2 regions of the Gilvimarinus sp. DA14 genome follow, and region 1 is predicted to be linked to the other one. Evidence: predicted binding sites of a transcription regulator. Region 1 holds the regulator's gene; the other holds the start of a gene.
What was found. The regulator PhoB, encoded in region 1, activates phosphate uptake and scavenging genes when phosphate is short. The targets are predictions, from matches to a motif close to TGTCATAAANNTGTAACA.

Region 1 (3,374 bases):
AAAGGCCATGAAAACCGCAAGCCTAAACCGGCTCAAGCTCTACGCGCAATTGACCCGCCTCAACCGCCCCATTGGCTGGCTGCTGGTGTTGTGGCCCACCCTCTGGGGGCTGTGGCTTGCATCCGACGGATTGCCGAGATTGGATTTGTTTGTCATCTACACCCTGGGCGCCATTGTCATGCGCTCGGCCGGCTGTGTGATTAACGACTATGCCGACCGCGATTTTGATGGCCATGTAAAGCGCACCCAAGACCGCCCCCTGGCCACCGGGCGCGTAACCGTGTCCGAGGCCTGGGCCGTCTTTGCCGCTCTGGTCTGCGTAGCGTTTATTTTGGTGCTGCTAACCAACACCCTTACCCTGTGGCTGGCCTTTGGCGGCTTGGCGCTGGCCTGTTGCTACCCATTTATGAAGCGCTATACCCACTTACCCCAAGTAGTGCTGGGGGCGGCTTTTGCCTGGGGTATCCCCATGGCATTTGCCAGTGTGCGCGATTCTGTGCCCGCCGAGACATGGCTAATATATTTTACGGTGCTAATCTGGACCGTGGTATACGACACCTTCTACGCCATGGTCGATAGAGACGACGACTTGCAAGTGGGTATTAAATCCACCGCGGTGCTGTTTGGTGATCAGGACCGTGTCATCACCGCCACCTTGCAGGTGCTGGTGATTTTTGGCCTGCTACTAATGAAGCCTCGCTTTGAGCTAAACAATTTTTACTACCTGGGCGTAGCCGCCGCGGCAGCGCTGTTTATCTACCAGCAAAAACTCATTCGCTATCGCCAACGCGGCCCCTGCTTTAAGGCATTTTTAAATAACAACTGGGTGGGCCTCGCGGTATTTATTGGTATCGTTTTGGGTACGCTGGATATCCGCTAAAGCACACAGTATGTAAAAATGAACGCCGAACTGTCATAAATATGCAACAATTAATACATTAAATACGCTTGCACGGAGGAGCCCCGGCGGGAAAACAACCGCTCACCGCCGCGAATTACCAGGTAAGGTTCTTCCCTCTTAGAATTTCCGCTCCACCAAAGTTGGATCACAGGCAGGCAATATGACAAGTCGCACCATCCTAATCGTTGACGACGAATCCGCCATTCGCGATATGTTGCGTATCGCACTGGAAATGGCCGAGTACCGGTGTTTGGAAGCGTCGAATGCGCAGGATGCACACGGTTTGATCATCGATGAAAAACCAGATTTAATTTTGCTCGACTGGATGATGCCGGGCACCAGTGGCATTGAGTTGGCGCGGCGCTTAAAGCGCGATGAAGTCACCGCCAATATCCCTATTATTATGCTCACCGCCAAGGGCGAAGAGGACAATAAAATTCAGGGGCTGGAAGTGGGCGCTGACGATTACATCACCAAGCCCTTCTCGCCGCGCGAACTGGTAGCACGCTTGAAAGCAGTGCTGCGCCGCGCCGATCCGCAGTCCTCTAGCCAGCCGATTAAAGTGCAGGGCTTGTGCCTGGACCCAGCCAGCCACCGCGTTACCATCAACGATCGCGAAGTGGATATGGGCCCCACCGAGTTTCGCCTGCTCCAGTTTTTCCTCACCCACCAGGAGCGCGCCTATACCCGCAGCCAATTGCTGGATCATGTATGGGGCGGCAATGTCTATGTGGAAGAGCGCACCGTTGATGTTCACATTCGCCGCCTGCGCAAAGCCCTCACCGTCGACCAGCACGAAAACTTAGTGCAAACTGTGCGCGGCACCGGCTATCGCTTTTCTACTAAAGCGGGTTAAGCTAGCCCCATCTTCGCTTTAGCCCGGTACCGCCGGGCTCCGATTTGCAAATAGGTTCCGCTTTGCTACAGGGATTTCACGCCGAACTCAAACGCCTGGCCGTAGTATTGGCCATCGCTTTTGTCATCGGCCTTCTGCTCGATCAACTTGCCTGGACACTGGTCGCCTGTACCTTCTGGTATATCGGCTGGAACCTGTGGCAGATGCTGCGCTTGAATATTTGGCTACAGGGCAAGCGCAAGGCACAGCCGCCCGAATCCACCGGCTTGTGGGGTGATGTGTTTGATGCCATCTACCATTTGCAACGCCGCCAAAAACGCGAGAAGAAAAATCTGCAGGCGGTTATCAACCGGGTTCAGGAAACTACTTCGGCGCTAAAGGACGGCGTTATTCTATTGGACTGGCGCGGCTACCTCGACTGGTGGAACCCTGCAGCGCAACGCTTATTGGGGTTTTACAATTCCGATCAGGGGCAATCGGTCATTAATTTTATTCGCCACCCGCGTTTTGTGGATTACTTTGAAGCAGGCGACTATGCCGAGCCTTTGGATATACCCTCGCCGCGCTTTCCCGACAAACGCCTGCAGTTTCAAATTACCCGCTTTGGTAAAAACGAACGGCTGATCGTGGTGCGCGATATCACCCAAATTTACCACTTGGAGCAAATGCGCAAGGACTTTGTGGCCAATGTCTCCCACGAGCTGCGCACCCCTCTGACGGTGATTAGTGGCTATTTGGAAACCCTGGCCGACAATAACAGTATTCCCACCTGGGACAAGCCTTTGGAGCAAATGCAACAGCAATCCAAACGCATGTCGCTGTTGATTAACGATTTGATCATGCTGTCAAAGTTGGAAACTGCGGATACCGGCTTTAACCAAAAGAGCATGCCGCTGGAGCCTTTGCTACAAACGGTAAAATCCGAAGCCTGGGTGCTGGCGAGCGAAAAGCAGCAACAGCTGAGCCTGCACTGCGACGAGCCCATCAGCATTATTGGCAACGAGAAGGAGCTGCACAGCGCTTTCTCTAACCTAGTCATTAACGCAGTAAAATACACCCCCGAGAAGGGCAAAATTGCCATGCGCCTGTGGCGCAGCGGGCCCAGTGTGTACTTTTCGGTGACGGATAACGGCACCGGCTTCGAAACCAAACACATTCCCCACCTCACCGAGCGGTTTTATCGCGTCGATGCCAGTCGCAACAGCAAAACTGGCGGCACTGGTTTGGGCCTGGCGATTGTAAAGCACGTACTGCTGCGCCACGACGCCGAATTACAAATTAACAGCGAGGTCGGCAAAGGCAGTGTTTTTACTTGCGTCTTCCCCGCCAACGATGGCCGCACCGGCTTGCGTCCGGCGGACAAGTAGCCCCGCAGAGGTTACACTAGGGACTCAATAGCTTAATTTGAGTGCTCTGATGCTGACACGTTTGCTTCCACTTTCCGCCCTGTTGTTTTGTCTGCTCACCGGCCAAACGCTGGCCGCCAGTGACAAACCCGGCTTTTACGTTAAAGGGCGCCACCTTTACGACGCCTGCGATGCTCGTATCGTGCTTATGGGGCCCAACCGCATGGTGTACTGGATGGACCGCACCGGGCTTTCCAGCTTCAGCGAGATC
Region 2 (3,374 bases), 1.1 Mb from region 1:
AAGTAGCATCTGGCTCTCCCGCCAGATGAACGATTGTTCAGATTTTACCGAATTTCCAGTTCCGACACAATCTACCGGGCCGTAGAAGGGTTACAATCCGCAGCGAAACACCATAAGCAATAACGGCGCGCCCTCGCTGTCGGCCTGATAAGCCTCACTCACCAGCTCCGCAACTGCTGGGCTACAACGTTTAGCAGCCTGACTCACCAGTTGATAGCGCTGCTGCAGTAAACTCAAGGCGTCTCCTGCGGTCTGGGCTCGCAGCACAATATTAGCCTCGCTACCGCCCGGCGACTCAATCTCAGTTTGCGATGGTTGCGCAGCCGTTTCGGCCTTGGGCTGAGCGGCTTTGCTACGAGAACCCAAGTTTGCCAGCCAGCCATTGATGCCCCGGTCACTGTAATCGCACTCTGCCATGCGATTAACCGCATCGTTCGACTCAATCATGTCCACCGCCGGTTCGCAGTCAGCCTCTGTCGCGAAAACGGCGGCACACCACAGCAAGCTCACGATCGTCACAAGCGCGGACAAGTGTGTACGGGACAACATTAAAACTTCAACTCCATACCCACGCCCAGATAGTCGTCGTCACGAATAACATCATCTTGGTTGCGAGTGTAGTACACGAAGGTGCGGGTACGCTTATCAAACTTGTAATCGCCGCCGATGCTGAAAGACTCGCGCCCCTCTATTTTGATATCCGACTCACCATACTGAGTTTTAAACACCCACTTGTCGGTGATATTCCATTGCGCCGAGGCAAAATACCCGTTGCCCTCATTCTCCTGCTGTTCATATTTCTCCCAGGCGCCGCCAAGCATCACCGGCCCGAGGGTGTAAGCCCCCACCAAACGCCATGTTTTCTGGCCAGTAACATTCTCTTCTATATTACTGTCCATGGCCGCCGCAACGTAAAAGGCGCCCTGGTCGTAAGCCAGAGACGTAGACCAACCATCGATACCATCAGTCTCTTTGGTCACATAGGCCGCCTTAGCAGTCAGCGGCCCCCAAGATTTTGGGCTGACATACTGAATAACATTCTTACTGCGATTTTCACCGGCAAAAATATTGCGAATATCGCCCTCCATGTCGTTAAACAAGTCCACTTTAGAGGCCGATGTTTTCAATGGAGAATCGTACACACCGCCCATCAAGGTGCCGTAATTTGTCTGTAATCCCAGATAGATATTGCGCTGGGTTAGCGTTTGACCATCCTTATCGCCATCATCAACACTGGTTTCATACTCGAAGCGATAAATCACCAGTACATCTTCGGCGATGGCGTTATCACCCATAAGCCCGATTCTGGACGAGTTGCTCTGTAGCTCCAGCTCTCTATCACCGGCTTCGTCGGCCTGCTGGAAAGCTACATTGGCTTTACCGTATAAAGTTACCGCAACCGACGGTTGCGCAAGAAATGCCAGGGCGCTCAGCCCCCCTAACCAATACCGCATAATTCGCTCCTCTGCCCTTTAACGTGACGCTTTTATGTCTTAAAGATTACATTTTAGTGACATATTTATTACAAGCTCGCGCATCTTGCCGGGCAATTATTTCATTATTGTTACAAAGCGTGTTTTTTTTGCGAAACGGATTAGCAAAAATGTCGCTCTACTCACCACAAAGGATAGTCAGAAATGGAGATTTTTGCCCGCTAGGGGTTATTTGGCCGCCCATAAAATGTCACGGGCCTGAAGATCCAGGAGTAAGTTGCGGGCAAAACTGGCAAGCCCGGCCGGGTCTACGCCGCCCATGTCGGCTGCCAATCGGGCAAGAGCGTCACTGGCGCTGCCAGCGCGCTCTTGCAACAACTTAATAAAGTGAACTGTCGCCGCATTGCTGAGCATAAATTCCACTTGATCGGCGCGATTGCGGTAGACCAGCAAATAGGTGAGTTCGGCAGGCGGGGTCTGTGGCTGATAGCCCGGTCCCAACCGATGGACGGGGTACTGATAACTCAGACACCACAAAAGCTTGGATACTTCAATTCCAGCCGACAGCAAATCATCATGCGGGACTGCCTCTGGTAACGTTTCATCCGCCACGTCCAGGGCCAGCTCCACCCATTCATAATGGGCCAGTTCTAGCAAAAACGGTGGATCTCTCGGGTCCGGCGCGCGCTCGTTTTGCAGATAGGTCAAAAACTCCTGGCTAATCTGCAAAAAGTAGGGGCTTGCGCTTTGATGCCGATCGATAAAATCCCGCACCAACTGGTGCCAATGATCATCCGCCAGTATTTCCCGCAGGACCGGGAAACCTCCGGCAATAAAGCCCTCGATATTGTTGTAAATCAAGTCCCGGTAAATGTCCAAGCGCCGCTCTTCTATCCCTTCGGGGGCGGGATTGCGTACAGGAGCACGTAAATGTGCGGCAAACTGGCGCTGGATCTGGCTCATGCCAGCACACCTTGGCGCTTACTGCGCGTCGCACTGGTATTCTGATACTTACGAATTTGCGCTACCTCATTGAGGAGCTCGGCTACCGGGGGAATATTGAAATCCCGCTCCAATAAAGTGGGCACCGACCCCGCCAGCTGATAAAACCTGTCGAGCAGTTGCCAGGCAGGTGGCTCCACCGCAGCGCCGTGGGTATCCACCCGCAAGTCCTCTGCCTGGTGGTAATGACCGGCAATGTGCGCGTAAGCCACCCGCTCCAGTGGTAACTTGCGCAAGAATTCTTCGGCGTCGTAACCGTGGTTAATGCTGTTGACGATAATGTTATTAACATCCAGCAACAGGCTGCAATCTGCCTCGGCGAGCACCGCGCTTATAAATTCGGCTTCACTCATCTGCTGGCCGGGCGTGCAGTAATAGGAGGCATTTTCCAGCGCTATTCGCTGCCCCAGAATATCCTGTGCCTGTCGAACCCTTTGCGCCACATGGCGCACCGACTCTTCGGTAAAGGGTATGGGTAAGAGGTCGTACAAATGCCCCTGATCACTGCAAAAGCTGAGATGCTCAGAATAACCGCGAATCTTGTGCTCGTTGATAAACGCTTTAACGCGGCGCAACAGCCCGACATCTAACGGGTCTCGCGAGCCGATGGAAAGCGACAATCCGTGACAGACAAAAGGATAGCGTTCGGTATAGCGGCGCAACTGCTTACCCCAGCGGCCCCCAACGTTAATCCAGTTCTCCGGCGCTACTTCCATAAAATCGATCGCCTGAGGCTCGATTTCCTCCAGCGGCTGCAACAGGCTCCGGCGCAGGCCAAGGCCCGCCCCGGATACCGCAAAACGATGCTCACTCATCAGTGGCCGCACGTACCTTCGCCGCACTTACCTTCTTTGTCGGCTTTGGCATCGGCCTTTTCGCCGCCGCACTTGCCTTCACCACATTTTCCCTCTTTATCGGCTTTCTCACCGCCGCACTTGC

Region 2: a site for PhoB is predicted at 1,510-1,527, ahead of NHM04_RS05050 (porin). Genes of this name have one in related genera too.

The regions. Positions count from the first base shown of each region.
Region 1 is NZ_CP100350.1:2,277,315-2,280,688, forward strand. Features, by position in the region: gene NHM04_RS09965 (chorismate lyase) at 1-11, shown strand, start outside; gene ubiA (4-hydroxybenzoate octaprenyltransferase) at 8-880, shown strand; gene phoB (phosphate regulon transcriptional regulator PhoB) at 1,062-1,757, shown strand; gene phoR (phosphate regulon sensor histidine kinase PhoR) at 1,802-3,124, shown strand; gene NHM04_RS09985 (cellulase family glycosylhydrolase) at 3,174-3,374, shown strand, end outside.
Region 2 is NZ_CP100350.1:1,145,841-1,149,214, forward strand. Features, by position in the region: gene NHM04_RS05045 (hypothetical protein) at 91-549, opposite strand; gene NHM04_RS05050 (porin) at 549-1,454, opposite strand; gene NHM04_RS05055 (DUF2063 domain-containing protein) at 1,662-2,396, opposite strand; gene NHM04_RS05060 (DUF692 domain-containing protein) at 2,393-3,250, opposite strand; gene NHM04_RS05065 (hypothetical protein) at 3,250-3,374, opposite strand, start outside.